2 regions of the Micromonospora sp. LZ37 genome follow, and region 2 is predicted to be linked to the other one. Evidence: riboswitches for the same ligand, from Rfam matches in the RefSeq annotation. Region 2 holds a riboswitch; the other holds the start of a gene.
What was found. A riboswitch is a leader RNA that binds a small molecule or an ion and turns the genes downstream of it on or off. The one in region 2 is predicted to bind thiamine pyrophosphate.
Positions count from the first base shown of each region.

Region 1: it holds a riboswitch for thiamine pyrophosphate, as region 2 does, so the genes downstream of both, AC5L3Z_RS23830 (ECF transporter S component) here and AC5L3Z_RS01445 (thiamine phosphate synthase) in region 2, are expected to answer to the same signal.

Region 1 covers NZ_JCADBL010000012.1:231,331-238,736, forward strand. Annotated here, with positions in the region: gene AC5L3Z_RS23805 (acyl-CoA dehydrogenase family protein) at 1-17, opposite strand, end outside; gene AC5L3Z_RS23810 (DUF6328 family protein) at 146-646, opposite strand; gene AC5L3Z_RS23815 (sugar isomerase domain-containing protein) at 737-1,486, opposite strand; gene AC5L3Z_RS23820 (alpha/beta fold hydrolase) at 1,547-2,377, opposite strand; gene AC5L3Z_RS23825 (hypothetical protein) at 2,388-2,693, opposite strand; TPP riboswitch at 2,791-2,896, shown strand; gene AC5L3Z_RS23830 (ECF transporter S component) at 2,970-3,557, shown strand; gene AC5L3Z_RS23835 (ABC transporter ATP-binding protein) at 3,663-5,141, shown strand; gene AC5L3Z_RS23840 (energy-coupling factor transporter transmembrane component T family protein) at 5,138-5,938, shown strand; gene AC5L3Z_RS23845 (hypothetical protein) at 6,114-6,368, opposite strand; gene gnd (NADP-dependent phosphogluconate dehydrogenase) at 6,754-7,406, shown strand, end outside.
Region 2 covers NZ_JCADBL010000001.1:297,608-305,013, forward strand. Annotated here, with positions in the region: gene AC5L3Z_RS01435 (aldo/keto reductase) at 1-183, shown strand, start outside; gene AC5L3Z_RS01440 (DUF559 domain-containing protein) at 444-1,376, opposite strand; TPP riboswitch at 1,499-1,606, shown strand; gene AC5L3Z_RS01445 (thiamine phosphate synthase) at 1,601-2,227, shown strand; gene thiO (glycine oxidase ThiO) at 2,221-3,381, shown strand; gene thiS (sulfur carrier protein ThiS) at 3,372-3,572, shown strand; gene AC5L3Z_RS01460 (thiazole synthase) at 3,569-4,345, shown strand; gene AC5L3Z_RS01465 (thiamine phosphate synthase) at 4,471-5,106, shown strand; gene thiD (bifunctional hydroxymethylpyrimidine kinase/phosphomethylpyrimidine kinase) at 5,103-5,891, shown strand; gene thiC (phosphomethylpyrimidine synthase ThiC) at 5,909-7,406, shown strand, end outside.

The DNA.
Region 1 (7,406 bases), on a different contig from region 2:
TTCTGCGTCGTGGTCACGGCTGCCCCCTCGAACCTCAGTCCGGCTGCGTCAACGTGCTCGACAAACAGCACGCTACCCCCGGGTGTTACCCAGGGGTAGCCTCGCGCGCACGTCCGATTTTCCGACCGGTGACCGAGGTGACGGCTCAGTGGGCGGATAGCTGGAGGCTGTCCTCCTCGTCCTCGATGTCGTCCTCACCCCAGTTGCGGCGGACGAACGGCAGGATCATCCAGAAGGTCAGGAACCACAGCGCGGTGACCGCGCTGAGCACCAGGGCGATCGGCCGGCTGAGCACGAAGTCGGTGATCAGCAGCACCGCGGCCACCATCGAGATGAGCATGAAGCCCAGTCCACCGCTGGCCATCCGGTGCGCGAAGCGGACCAGCTCGGGCTTGCGGCCCTGCCGGAACAGCGCCCGGTGGAAGGCCACCGGCGAGATGATCATCGCGGTGGCGGCGGCGGCCGACAACAGCGAGACGATGTAGACGTCCTTCTGGAAGTCGCTGGCGCGGGGGAAGCCGTTGCTGAACGGCAGGGTCAGCAGGAAGGCGAAGAGGATCTGCACACCGGTCTGCGCCACCCGCAGCTCCTGGAGCAGATCGGCGAAGTTGCGCTGCCAGCGCTGCTTCTCGGATTCCTTCGACACGCGCTACCTCCGGATGAGACGGTACCGTCGGGGTGGTTCACCCCGACGGCAGCAACGCCAATGCCCGATCGGGAGCAGCGCGAAACCAGCTCATGATCCGCGGCGGATCCGGCCCGCGTACCGGGCCTCCAGCGCGGCGTTGTGCTCGTCGCCACCGGCGATGTTCGCCGACAGGTAAACCGGGGGCCGCTCCCCCGCCGCGATCAGCCGGGCCACCGTCTCGGCCACGATCTGCTGGGCCAGCAGGGCCGCCGTGATCGAGGAGACCGCGCCGACCGCGCCGCCGTCGGGCAGCGGCAGCGTCGCGTCGCCGTACGGGGCGCCGTTGTCCAGCACCACGTCGGCGAAGTCGGCGAGCTTGCGCCCCGACGGGTGGCGGGAGGTCATCCGCCCCGAGTGCTCCGCCGAGGTGATCGCGATCAGCCGGTGTCCCCGCTCCTTCACCACCGAGGCGAACTCGACCATGGCGCCGTTGACCCCGGAGTTGGACGCGAGCACGAAGACGTCCGCCGGGCGGACCGGGGCGAGCTCGTAGAGGCGGTGCGCCACCGCCGGGTCGCGCTCCAGGTGCGGACCGAGGATGCTCGCCGGCTCCCCGCCGATCAGCACCAGGTCGCGCAGCGCGATCCGGTTGGTGGGCACCAGCCCGCCGGCCCGCCCGGCGATCTCCATGGCCAGCGCCTCGGAGTGGCCGGTGCCGAAGGCGTGCACCACCCCGTCGTCCCGCAACGCCGCGGCGATCAGGTCGCCCGCCTGACCCACCGCGTCCCGCTGGCTCCGCGCCACCCGGTCGATCGCCCCGGTCACCACCGCCAGGTACGCCTCGCCGCTCACCGTCATGCCGTCTCCGTCCCCTCGTTCTCCTGCTGGTCGTCGCGCCCGGGCACCGCCGACACCCGGTCAGCCCAGGGTGCGGACCCGGGCCAGGATCGCCTCGGCCAGTGGACCCGGCGCCTGGTCCGGGATCCAGTGGGTGAGGCCGGAGAGCGCCACGAAGCGGTAGTCACCCGCGACGTGGGAGGCGCACGCCTCGGCGGCGGTCCGTCCGATGGCGACGTCCCTGTCGCTCCAGACGTACGTGGTGGGCACCGTGACCGTTCCGATCCGGCCCAGGTCCTCGTTGGACATCGCCCGGTACCAGTTCAGCGCGCCGGTCAGCGCGCCCGGCTCCCGCATCGGCTCGGCGTACCGGGCGACCCGCTCGGCGTCACCCACCCCGGAGAGCAGCTTGCGCAGGGCTGCCGCCTTCAACGCCAGCAGCACCTTCTCCGCCTTGCCCTCCTGGCGGAACAGCAGCATGTACGACGAGCGGGCCTTCTGCTGCGGGTCCTTGGCCAGGGCGTACCCGAAGGCGGCCGGGTGCGGGACGGAGACGGCGGTCAGCGTGCGCACCCGCTGCGGGTGCTGCGCGGCGAGGCCCCAGGCGACCATCGCCCCCCAGTCGTGCCCCACCACGTGGGCCGCGTCGACGCCGAGGGCGTCGAGCACCGCCACCGCGTCCGCGACCAGCTCCGGGGCCCGGTACGCGGCCACCTCGGCGGGTCGGGCGCCCGGCGAGTAGCCCCGCTGGTCCAGCGCGTACGTGCGCAGGCCGGCGGCGTGCAGCGCCGGCACCACCTCGTCCCATTCCCCGCTGTGCTGCGGGAACCCGTGCAGCAGGAGGACGGCGTCGCCGCCCTCCGGGCCGCCGGTGCGTACCTCGAATGTCAGCCCTCGCGCCTCGACCCGCATGATCGGCAGCCTACCGAGGTCGGCGCCGGAGCACCCGTCCCGCGACCGCCGGATCAGGGCCGGACCCGCCACCACCGCAGCCGGCCTGCCCGGCGGTCGCGTTCCCACCTGGCCAGGGCCCGGTCGTGGGCCCAGGTCCAGAGCCGGCGACGAGCCCGATGGCCAGCACGGGCAGCAGGAAGAGCAGCGCCCGGCCGAGGTCGCCCCGGCCGACCGAGGTCACGACGAGGGCCACCGCGATCGGCAGCAGGCCGATGGCCAGCCCGAGCAACACCATGCGGAGGTCGGTGTACGGATTCGGTCGAGGCTCGCGCATGCCGCCAGGGTGGCATCGCCGGGCAAGGCTTCGTGAGCTGCGGAAAGATCACTTTGCTCGATGATCTTCGTAGGTGTTAGCGTCGACGAGACAACTTCATATCCGACAGGGGAGCGCACAGCGCTGAGAGTGCGGGCACCGCCCGCAGACCCTCGAACCTGATCTGGGTAATGCCAGCGCAGGGAGTTCGGTCGACCTCCAGCCGCGCCGCCGTCCGGCAGCACCGGGCGCGGCGTGCGTCTTCTCCTGGTTCTTTCCTCTGAACTGGGAGCGATCATGCAGAACGACACCATCGCCAACCGGTGGCGCACCATCGACATCGTCATCGCGGCGGTGCTCGGGGTGGCCTTCGGCATCATCTTCTGGGCCTGGGGCCTGCTCTGGAACGGCCCCGCGGACGCCATTCCGCTGCCCGGCCGGGCCGCCATCTACGGCGTCTGGCTGGTCCCCGCCGTCCTCGGCGGGCTGATCATCCGCAAGCCGGGTGCCGCCTTCTTCACGCTCACCGTCGCCGCGCTGATCTCGGTGGCGCTGGGCAGCAGCTGGGGTTGGACCCTGGTCATCCAGGGCCCGCTGGAGGCCGCCGCGGCGGAGCTTGCCTTCGCGGCGTTCGGGTACCGGGTCTTCCGGCTGCCCGTCGCCCTGCTGGCCGCCACCCTGGCCGGCCTCGCGGCGGCGCTCTACGACGTCTTCATCTGGTACCCGGAGACCGCCTGGGGCAGCTTCCGCGTCCCCTACATCCTGATCACGACCGTCAGCTCGCTGCTCGTCGCCGGCCTGGGCGGCGTCGCGCTGACCCGCGCCCTGGCCGGCACCGGCGTCCTCGACCGGTTCCCCGCCGGCCGCGAACGCGCCGCCGTCTGACCCGCCTCCAGACATGTCGAGCATGAGGTCGGCGGCGACGTGGATCTCCGGAACCGCCGTCGACCCCGGGCTCGACGGAGCAGGGTGGAAAGCCGGGGGGTGCGCGTGGGGGCGGTGACGCTGCGGGGGTTCGGGTGGCGGCACGCGGGGCGGAAACGCTGGGCGGTGCACGGCGTCGACCTGCGGATCGAACGCGGCGAGCGGGTGCTGCTGCTGGGGCCCTCCGGGGCCGGCAAGAGCACCCTGCTCGCCGCGCTGGCCGGTCTGCTGCCGGAGGACTCCGGCGAGCAGGAGGGCACCGTCGAGATCGACGGGCTCGACCCGCGCAAGGACCGGGAACGGGTCGGCATCGTCTTCCAGGACCCGGAGACCCAGCTGGTGATGGCCCGCTGCGGCGACGACGTCGCGTTCGGGCTGGAGAACCGCGGCGTGCCCGCCGACGAGATCTGGCCCCGGGTGGATGAGGCGCTGCGCCGGGTCGGCTTCCCGTACCACCGGGACCGGCCCACCGCGGCGCTCTCCGGCGGCGAACAGCAGCGCCTCGCCCTGGCCGGGGCGCTCGCCACGCGCCCGGCGCTGCTGCTGCTCGACGAGCCGACCGCCAACCTCGACCCGGCCGGCGCCGAGCTGGTCCGGCAGGCGGTGGCCGGGGCACTGGACGCCGACACCACCCTGATCCTGGTCGAGCACCGGGTCGCCGAGGCGTTGCCGCTGGTGGACCGGGTGGTGGTGCTGGAGGCCGGCGGCGGGATCCGCGCGGACGGCCCGCCGGAGGCCGTCTTCGCCGCGCATGGTGAGGCGCTCGCCGCCGAGGGCGTCTGGGTGCCCGGCAGGACCATCCCGCCCCGGCACGCCACCGCGCCCGCCGGCGACCGGTTGCTCGCCGCCGACCGGCTCGGCCTGCCGCCCCGGCTGGCCTCCACCGACCTCGAGGTACGCGCCGGCGAGGCGCTCGCCGTCCTCGGGCCCAACGGCGCCGGCAAGTCCACCCTCGCCCTGCTGCTCGGCGGGCTGCTCCGCCCGGGCGTCGGCCGGGTCACCGCGACGCCCGAACTGGCCGGCGCCGACGCCCGCACTCCCCCACACCGCTGGCGGGCGCCCGCGCTGACCCGCCGGATCGGCTCGGTCTTCCAGGACCCGGAGCACCAGTTCGTCACCGGCACCGTCTTCGACGAGCTGGCGCTCGGTCCGCGCCGCACCGGACGCACCGAGGCGGAGGTCCGGGCCACCGTGGACGGCCTGCTGGACCGGCTCCGACTGAGCCGGCTGGCCGGCGCCAACCCGTACACCCTCTCCGGCGGGGAGGCCCGGCGGCTGAGCGTGGCGACCGCCCTGGCCACCGCCCCCCGGCTGCTGATCTGCGACGAGCCGACCTTCGGTCAGGACCGGCGGACCTGGCGGGAGCTGGTCGACCTCCTCGCCGAGCTGCGCGACGCCGGGCACGGCATCGTCGCGGTCACCCACGACACGGACTTCGTCGCCGCGCTGGCCGATCGCACCGTCACCCTGGACCGCCGGTCCGAGCCGGGGACACCGCCGGCCGACCCGGCGGATCGGCACGCGGGCCCGGAGCGTCGCCGGTGATCAGCCTGGAACCGGTCGCCGCGCCCGGCGCCCCGCTGGCCCGGCGCAACCCGGTGGCGAAGCTCGGCGCGGCCCTGGTCTTCTCGTTCGTGCTGATCGCCACCCTGGACCCGGTCGCGCCGGCGATCGCCATCGGGGTCGAGCTGGCGGTGCTGCCGCTGTTCGGGATCCGCTACCGGGTGCTCGCCCGGCGGGCCCTGCCGCTGCTCGCCGGCGGCGCCGGGATCGTGGTCACGCTGGTCCTCTTCGCCGCGGACCGCTCCGGCCGGGTGCTGCTCGACGCCGGGCCGCTGCTGGTCACCTCGGGCGTCCTGGTCACCGCGCTCGGCCTGGTGCTGCGGACGTTCGCGGTGGCCCTGCCCGGGGTGATCGTCTTCGCCACCACCGACCCGACCGACCTGGCCGACGCGCTGATCCAGAACGCCCGCGCACCGGCCCGGTTCGCCATCGGGGCGCTCGCCGCGTTCCGGCTGGTGCCGCTGCTCGGCCAGGAGTGGCAGATGATCGGGATGGCCCGCCGCGCGCGCGGCGTCGACGCCGGCCGCAACCCGGTGGCGAAGCTGCGGCTGTTCGGGTCGACCGCGTTCGCGCTGCTGGTCGGCGCGATCCGGCGGGGCACCCGGCTGGCGGTCGCGATGGACGCGCGCGGCTTCGACGCCGGCATCCCGCGTACGGTCGCCCGGCGGCAGCGCTTCGGGCTCGCCGACACCCTGCTGATCCTCGGCGCCGGGGCGCTGGCCGGCGCGGCGCTGGCGGTCAGCATCGCCCTCGGCACCTTCCGCCCGCTGATCGGCTGACCGGGCTCGCGGGGCCGAGCTGGTCACCGCCGGCCGGTCGCCCCCGCTTCGCGGCGTGTCGCGGTGTCGCAGTGTCGGGAAACCGCGACCCGCCGCGAATCGTGCGGGCGGTCCACGCTCGTGCCGGCCGCGCCCGGACCGGGGCTGGGCGTGGGCGCCGGCCGGCCCGGGCCGGTCAGCTCCGGCGGAAGGCGTACCGCCGGCTCTGGCCGCGGGCGGCGGTCGAGCCGCCACCACCCCGCACCACCGGCCCGGTGCGCGGCGGCGGTGGCGGGGTCTCCCGGGCGGGAACGGTCGGTGACGCCGTACCGGTCGACGGCGGCACCGGCGTCGACGGCGCCACGGTGAGCGCGTCGAGATCCGGCGGGGTAACCGCCGCCACGGACGGCGCCGGTCGGCGGGACTTCTTCGGATTGCGCTTGGCGGGCATACGCTGCCTCCTTCGGCGGGGACCGCGCCGCCGGGCGGGCGGTCGACGGACGGGAACGACCCGGGCGACCCGACCACGGAGACCACCCGAAGAGGTGGGAATGCGGACGCCCGGAGTGCACGGACCCGCTGCCACGGCGGCGGTCCGGCTCTGAAGGTGGGGCGTCACTTACGCATGCCCGCACCCTAACCCCGAAGCGGACCCGGTCGCAGCCGAATTACCGTCCCGACCCGGCGCGGGCCGGGGCCGGGCGGGCCGAGAGCCGTCGCCCCCGCGACGACAGGGTGCGCCGCGCCGCTCACCCAGCGTCGATGTCCGGGCCCGTGGCGCCGCCGACCGCGATACGGTCGCAGGACGGCAGGCCGACGAGAGGTGGCGGGTACGGATGGCGGAGCAGGCGACGGCGCAGATCGGCGTGACCGGGCTGGCGGTGATGGGCCGCAACCTGGCCCGGAACCTGGCCCGCAACGGCTTCACCGTGGCGGTGCACAACCGCTCGCCGGAGCGCACCCGCAGCCTGCTGGCCGAGCACGGTGACGAGGGCACCTTCGTACCGTCGGAATCCCTCGCGGACTTCGTCGCCTCGTTGGAGCGGCCCCGGGCGGTGATCGTGATGGTCAAGGCGGGCGCCGGCACCGACGCGGTCATCGACGAGCTGATCCCGCTGCTGGAGGAGGGGGACATCGTCGTCGACTGCGGCAACGCACACTTCGCGGACACCCGCCGCCGGGAGGAGGCGCTGCGCGCACACGGGCTGCACTTCGTCGGCACCGGCGTCTCCGGCGGCGAGGAGGGCGCCCTGCTCGGCCCGAGCATCATGCCCGGCGGCTCCGCCGAGTCGTACGCGAAGCTCGGCCCGATGTTCGAGAAGATCGCCGCGCAGGTGGACGGCGTCCCGTGCTGCCGGCACATCGGGCCGGACGGCGCCGGCCACTTCGTCAAGATGGTCCACAACGGCATCGAGTACGCCGACATGCAGCTCATCGCCGAGGCCTACAACCTGTTGCGGGCCGGGCTCTCGGCCGGCCCGGCGGAGAT
Region 2 (7,406 bases):
TCGTACGCCGCCGACCGGGGGCTGAGCATGCTCCAGGTGGCGATCGGCGGGCTGGCCGCCCGCCCGGCGGTGACCTCGGTGATCGCCGGTGCCACCACCCCGGAGCAGGTGCGCGCGAACGCCGAGGCCGGCACCTGGCAGCCCACCGACGAGGACCTGGACGCCCTCGACGCCGTCCTCTGACCGCCAGCCCGCCGGACACGCCACCCGCCGCCCCGGGCGGCTGGCGGCGAGCGGCCCGCACCCGCGAGTGGAACACCATGGACGTCATGGCGGGCGTTTGACAGCAATGGCGTTCCACCCGTGCAGCCGACGGCCCTCACGACGCCCGCCGCGCGCCGCCCGGGCGCCGTCCTGCCAGCGCGCCGGCACTCGCACGGGGGCGTGCGGCGGCGCCTGGTACCGCGCCGGTGGTCCGGGGCGCGGGTGGTACGCCATGGACGTCAACGGGGGCTGTTGGCGTGCATGGTGTGCCACTCGTCCCGGCGCTCGCGGAGGGCGGCGGCGACCATGTCCACCGTCTGCGACGGCTGGCGGAAGACGTCGTCGGCGGTGAAGCGGAGGACGATCCAGCCGGCCGCGCGTAGCGCGTTGAGGCGGGCCACGTCCTGCCGGAAGTGCACGCGATCGCGGTGGTGGTCGCCGTCGTACTCGACGGCTACGCGGAGCGCCGGCCAGGCCAGGTCGACCCGTCCCACGAAGCGGCCCCGGGCATCGAGCACGTCGTGTTGCGCCGTGGCCGGCGGCAGCCCGGCGTCGAGCAGGAGCAGCCGCAGGCGGGTCTCCATGGGGGACTCGCTCAGCGGCTCCGCCAGCGCCAGCACCTGCCGCAGCAGCGGGAGCCCGGGCCAGCGGGTGTGCGCCTCGGCGTACGCACGCAGTGCCGGCAGCTTCACCACCCGGCGGTGCAGCAGCGCGTCGACGGCGACCAGCGCCTCGTCGCGGGGCACCTGCCGGCCAAGGTCGAAGGCGGTGCGCAGGGCGGTGGTGACGGGCAGGCCGGCGAAGCGGGTGCGGTCCGACGGCGGCAGCGCCGACCGGGTCACATGGACCCGGGGGTGGGCGCGCAGCCGCGCCGCCCGGGGCAGCAGCACGGACACCGGCGCGTCCCGCCGGAGCAGGTCGACACCCCAGAGGTACGCCGCGCTGTGCCCGGCGATCGCCGCGTCCGGCGGCAGCAGCAGTGCCACCGCGTCGCACCAGAGCCGGTGATCCGCCGTGCGCAGGCTGTCGCGGTGCACGTAGACGTCGGGCAGCAGCCGGTGCCAGGCCGGGCCGCGCAGCATCGCCCAGGTGACCGACCCCTCCGCGACGGCGCGGCTGCCCCGGAAGGGCAGGAACGCGAGGCGGCGCGGAACCCGGGGCGGCGAGGGCATCCGGACAGCATGCGGTGAGCGGAGTGTCACCCGCTGCCCCCGCCGTCGGCGCCGGACGGTGGGTGGAAAAAGCGAACCCGCGCTCTTGGCGGGACGGCGGATCCGTCGTACGGTATGGCCGCAAGTGACCCACGGGAGCCCGGTGCACCGGGCTGAGAGGGGGGCTGAAGCCCCCGACCGTCGAACCTGATCCGGGTAATGCCGGCGCAGGGAGGAGTGTTGCCGTGCCGTCCCTGGGACGACTGCATCTGATCACCGACACCCGGCCGGGGCGCGACCCGCTCACCGTGCTCCGGGCCGCCCTGCCGGTGGCCCGCGCCGAGCTGGTCGTACAGGTCCGGGTGGGCGACGACGCCACCGACCGGCAGGCGTACGAGCTGGCCCGCCGGGTGGTCGCGCTCTGTGCGCCGTACGGGGCGACGTGCCTGGTCAACGACCGGCTGCACGTGGCGCTCGCGGTCGGCGCCGCCGGCGGCCACGTGGGCGCGGACGACCTGCCGGTCGGTGCGGCCCGCCGGGTGCTCGGCCCGGCCGCCGTGCTCGGCGCCACCGCCCGGGAACCGGTCGCCGCCGTCGGGGCCGTCGCCGCCGGGGCCGGCTACCTGGGCGTGGGCCCCTGCCACGCCACCACCACCAAGGCCGGGCTGCCGGCGCCGATCGGCCCCGACGGGGTACGCGCCGTCGCCGCGGCCGTCACCGTGCCGGTGATCGCCATCGGCGGGGTCACCGCCGCGTCGGTGCCGGCGCTGCGCGCCGCCGGGGCGTACGGGGTGGCGGTGGTCGGGGCGCTGTCGGGAGCTGACGATCCCGGGCGGGCCACCGCTGAACTGCTCGGGGCCCTGACGTGCTGACCCGACCGGACGTCGCCGTGGTGGGGGCGGGACCGGTCGGGCTGGCGATCGCGTGGCGCTGCGCCGCGCGCGGGCTGCGCGTCGTCGTGCACGATCCCGCCCCCGGCTCCGGCGCGTCCCACGTCGCCGCCGGGATGCTGTCGCCGGTCGCCGAGGCGTACTTCGGGGAGCACGAGCTGACCGGGCTGCTCGCCGAGTCGGCCGCCCGCTGGCCCGGCTTCGCCGCCGAGCTGGCCGAGGCCGCCGGCACCGACCTCGGGTACCGGACCGAGGGCACCCTCGTCGTCGGGCTGACCGGTGACGACCTGGCCGAGGCGGGCCGGCTGTGGTCGTACCAGCAGGGGTTGGGGTTGCCGATCACGCCGCTGCGCCCCTCGCAGCTGCGGGAGCGCGAGCCGGCGCTGGCGCCGCGGGTGCGCGGCGGCGCGGTCGCGCCGGACGACCACCAGGTCGACCCGCGCCGGCTGGTCGCCGCGCTGCGGACGGCGGCCGAGCGGGCCGGCGCGGTGCTGGTGCCCGGCGCGGTCACCCGGCTCGCCGAGGTCGACGCCCGGCTCACCGTGGTGGCCGCCGGCTGCGGCGCCGCCGCGCTCACCGGCCTGCCGGTCCGGCCGGTGAAGGGGCAGGTGCTGCGGCTGCGCGCCCCCGGTCGCGGCACGCCGGACCTGCGGCACGTGATCCGGGGGTACGCCGACGGCGAGTCGGTCTACCTGGTGCCCCGCACCGACGGCGAGGTGGTCGTCGGGGCGACCGTCGAGGAGCGGGCCGACACCGAGGTGACCGCGGGGGCGGTGCTGCGGCTGCTCCGCGCCGCCGTCGACCTCGTGCCCGACCTGGCCGAGTACGAGCTGGCCGAGGCGTCCGCCGGGCTGCGCCCCGGCACCCCCGACAACGCCCCGATCCTCGGGGCGCTGCCCGGCCGGCCCGGCGTGCTCGCCGCCACCGGGCACCACCGGCACGGCATCGTGCTCACCCCGGCCACCGCCGACCTGATCACCGAGCTGGTCGTGACCGGCGCGGCGGACCCGTTGCTGGCGCCCTTCACGCCGGCCCGGTTCACCGCGCGCGACGGCGACGGGCGGGCGCCCGCCGTCGCGGCCCGCCGCCCGCGTCCCGACCGATCCGCATCCGAGGAGGAGCGCACGTGGAGTTGACGGTGAACGGCGCCGGGCGGACGCTGCCCGGCGGTGCGACGGTGGCGGACGTGGTGCGGGAGGTGACCCCGCAGCAGCGCGGGGTGGCCGTCGCGGTCAACGGCGAGGTGGTGCCCCGGTCCCGGTGGTCGTCGAGCCCGGTGCGCGACGGCGACCGGGTCGAGGTGCTCAGCGCCGCGCAGGGCGGGTGACCGGGATGGCCTTCGAGCTGGCCGGGGTGACCCTCGGGTCGCGGCTGATCCTCGGCACCGGCGGCGCGGCCAACCTGCACGTGCTGGAGCAGGCCGTCCGGGCCTCCGGCACCGAGCTGGTCACCCTGGCCCTGCGCCGGGTCGACACCGCCGCCACCGCAGGCGGGCTGCTGGACCTGCTGGACCGGTGCGGGGTGCGGCTGCTGCCGAACACCGCCGGCTGCTACACGGCCGGCGAGGCGGTCAAGGTGGCCCACCTGGCCCGGGAGGCGTTCGACACCGACTGGGTGAAGCTGGAGGTGATCGGCGACGAGCGGACCCTGCTGCCCGACGGGGTGGAGCTGCTGCGCGCCGCCGAGGAGCTGGTCGCCGACGGGTTCACCGTGCTGCCGTACACCTCGGACGACCCGATCCTGGCCCGCCGGCTGGCCGACGTGGGCTGCGCCGCCGTGATGCCGGCCGGCGCGCCGATCGGCTCCGGGCTCGGCGTGAACAATCCGCACCACATCCGGCTGATCCGGCAGAGCGTCGACGTGCCGGTGATCCTCGACGCCGGCATCGGCACCGCCTCCGACGCCGCGCTCGCCATGGAACTCGGCTGCGACGCGGTGCTGCTGGCCAGCGCCGTCACCCGGGCCGCCGACCCGGTGGCGATGGCCACCGCGATGCGGTACGCGGTCGAGGCCGGCCGGCTCGCTCACGCCGCCGGCCGGATCACCCGCCGCTTCCACGCCCTCCCCTCCACCTCCGACGAGGGAAGGCCCGAGCTGTGACGGCGACGCGGGCGCAGCGGCGCACCGCCGGCGGGCCGGTGGCCGGGGCCCCACAACCGGGCGGGCCGCTGACCGACTCGTGGCGAGCCGGTTCGGGGCGGCTCGCCGCGCCCGACGCCCCGCCGGTGCGCCCCGGCCCGGCGGGACCGTCGGGGCTGGTGGTGCTCACCGACCGCTGGCAGGCGCGGCGACCGCTGCCCGAGGTGGTGGCGGCGGCGGTGGCCGGGGGAGCGCGCTGGGTGGTGCTGCGGGAGAAGGACCTGCCCCGCGCCGAACGCGCCGCCCTCGCCGCCGCGCTGCGTCCCCTCCTCGCCGAGGCGGGCGGCACCCTGATCGTCGCCGGCCCCGATTCCCTCGACGGCGACGCCGTCCACCTGCCCTCGGCCGGCCCCTATCCGCCGCCGGCCCTCGGACTGGTCGGCCGCTCCTGCCACGACCGCGCCGAGCTGGTCCGACTCACCACCGAGGACTACGCCACCGTCTCGCCCGTCTTCCCCAGCAGGACGAAGCCCGGCTACGGCCCACCCCTGCACCGGGCTGGGCTCGCCGAGCTGATCCGGGTCAGCCCCGTGCCGGTCCTCGCCCTCGGCGGCATCGACACCCCCGACCGGGTGCACGCCTGCGTCGAGGCGGGAGCCGCCGGCGTGGCCGTGCTCGGCGCGGTCATGCGGGCCGAGGACCCCGCCGCGGCAGCCGCCACCCTGACCGAGGCCGTCGAGGCGGCGCGGCCGCCCGCAGCGACCACGGGAGACGCGCGATGACACCCACGACCGTGCTCACCATCGCCGGCTCCGACTCCGGCGGGGGCGCCGGCATCCAGGCCGACCTGAAGGTCTTCGCCGCCCTCGGCGCGTACGGCACCAGCGTGCTCACCGCGGTGACCGCGCAGAACACCCGGGGTGTGGACGCCGTCCTGCCGCTGCCCCCGCGCACCGTCAGCGAACAGCTCGACAGCGTGCTCGACGACTTCGCCGTCCGCGCGGTCAAGACCGGGATGCTCGGCACCCCGGCGGTCGCCGACGCCGTGGCCGAGGCGGCGAAGGCGGGCCGGTTGCCGCACCTCGTCGTCGACCCGGTGCTGGTCGCCACCAGCGGGCACCGGCTCGGTGTGGTGGAGGCGGTCGAGCGGCTCCTGCCGTACGCGGAGGTGGCGACGCCGAACTGCGCGGAGGCCGCGGCCCTCACCGGACGCCCGGTTACCACGGTCGAGGAGATGGTCGCCGCGGCGGAGGCGCTGGTGGCCGGCGGCGCGGCGCACGTGGTGGTGACCGGCGGCGACGTGGACGCCGACTGCGAGTCGGTGGACGTGCTCAGCGGCGGCGGCACGACCACCCTGCTGCGCGCGCCCCGGGTCGACACCCGGCACAACCACGGCACCGGCTGTTCGTTCTCGGCGGCGGTCGCCGTCCGGCTGGCGGCGGGCGATCCGGTGCCGGTCGCGGTCGCCGCCGCCAAGGAGTACGTCACCCGCGCGCTGACCGGCGCGCGGGATTGGGAGCTGGGGGCGGGCCGCGGCCCGCTGGACCACTTCGGCTGGTCCCGTTGATCACCAGGGAGGCTGTCATGCAGGCACGTCGCAAGGTCTACGTCGAGGGGTCACGGCCGGACGTCCGGGTGCCGTTCGCCGAGGTCGAGCTGACCGGGGACAACCCGCCGCTGCGCCGCTACGACACCTCCGGGCCGGGCTCCGACCCGGAGGTCGGGCTGCCCCCGCTGCGCGGGGAGTGGATCGCCGAGCGCGGGGACGTGGCCCCGGTGCGGGGCGCGGGCACCCCGCTCGCGGGCACGGACGGGAAGCGCCCCACCCAGCTCGCCTACGCCCGGGCCGGCGTGGTCACCCCGGAGATGGAGTTCGTGGCGATCCGGGAGGGGATGGCGCCGGAGTTCGTCCGGGACGAGATCGCTGCCGGGCGGGCGGTGCTGCCGCTCAACGTCAACCACCCGGAGTGCGAACCGGCGATCATCGGCAAGGCGTTCCTGGTCAAGGTGAACGCCAACATCGGCACCTCGGCGGTCACCTCCTCGGTCGCCGAGGAGGTGGAGAAGCTGACCTGGGCCACCCGGTGGGGCGCCGACACCGTGATGGACCTGTCGACGGGCAGGCGGATCCACGAGACCCGGGAGGCGATCGTGCGCAACTCGCCGGTGCCGATCGGGACCGTGCCGATCTACCAGGCGCTGGAGAAGGTCGGCGGCGACCCGGTGAAGCTGAGCTGGGAGGTGTTCCGGGAGACCGTCGTCGAGCAGGCCGAGCAGGGCGTCGACTACATGACCGTGCACGCCGGGGTGCTGCTGCCGTACGTGCCGCTGGCGGTGGACCGGGTCACCGGGATCGTCTCCCGGGGCGGGTCCATCATGGCGGCCTGGTGCCTGGCCCACCACGAGGAGAACTTCCTCTACACCAACTTCCGCGAACTGTGTGCGCTGCTCGCGCGGTACGACGTCACGTTCTCCCTCGGCGACGGGCTGCGGCCCGGCTCGATCGCGGACGCCAACGACGAGGCGCAGTTCGCCGAGCTGCGCACCCTCGGCGAGCTGACGAAGATCGCCTGGGAGTACGACGTGCAGGTGATGATCGAGGGCCCGGGCCACGTGCCGATGCACAAGATCAAGGAGAACGTGGACCTCCAGCAGGAGTGGTGCCACGAGGCCCCGTTCTACACGCTCGGCCCGCTGACCACGGACATCGCGCCCGCGTACGACCACATCACCTCGGCGATCGGCGCCGCGATGATCGGCATGTTCGGCACCGCGATGCTCTGCTACGTCACCCCGAAGGAGCACCTGGGGCTGCCCGACCGGGACGACGTGAAGGCGGGCGTGATCGCGTACAAGATCGCGGCGCACGCGGCCGACCTGGCCAAGGGCCACCCCGGCGCGCAGGCCTGGGACGACGCGCTCTCCAAGGCCCGGTTCGAGTTCCGCTGGTCCGACCAGTTCAACCTCTCGCTGGACCCGGAGACCGCGCGGTCGTACCACGACGCGACGCTGCCGGCCGAGCCGGCGAAGACCGCGCACTTCTGCTCGATGTGCGGGCCGAAGTTCTGCTCCATGAAGATCA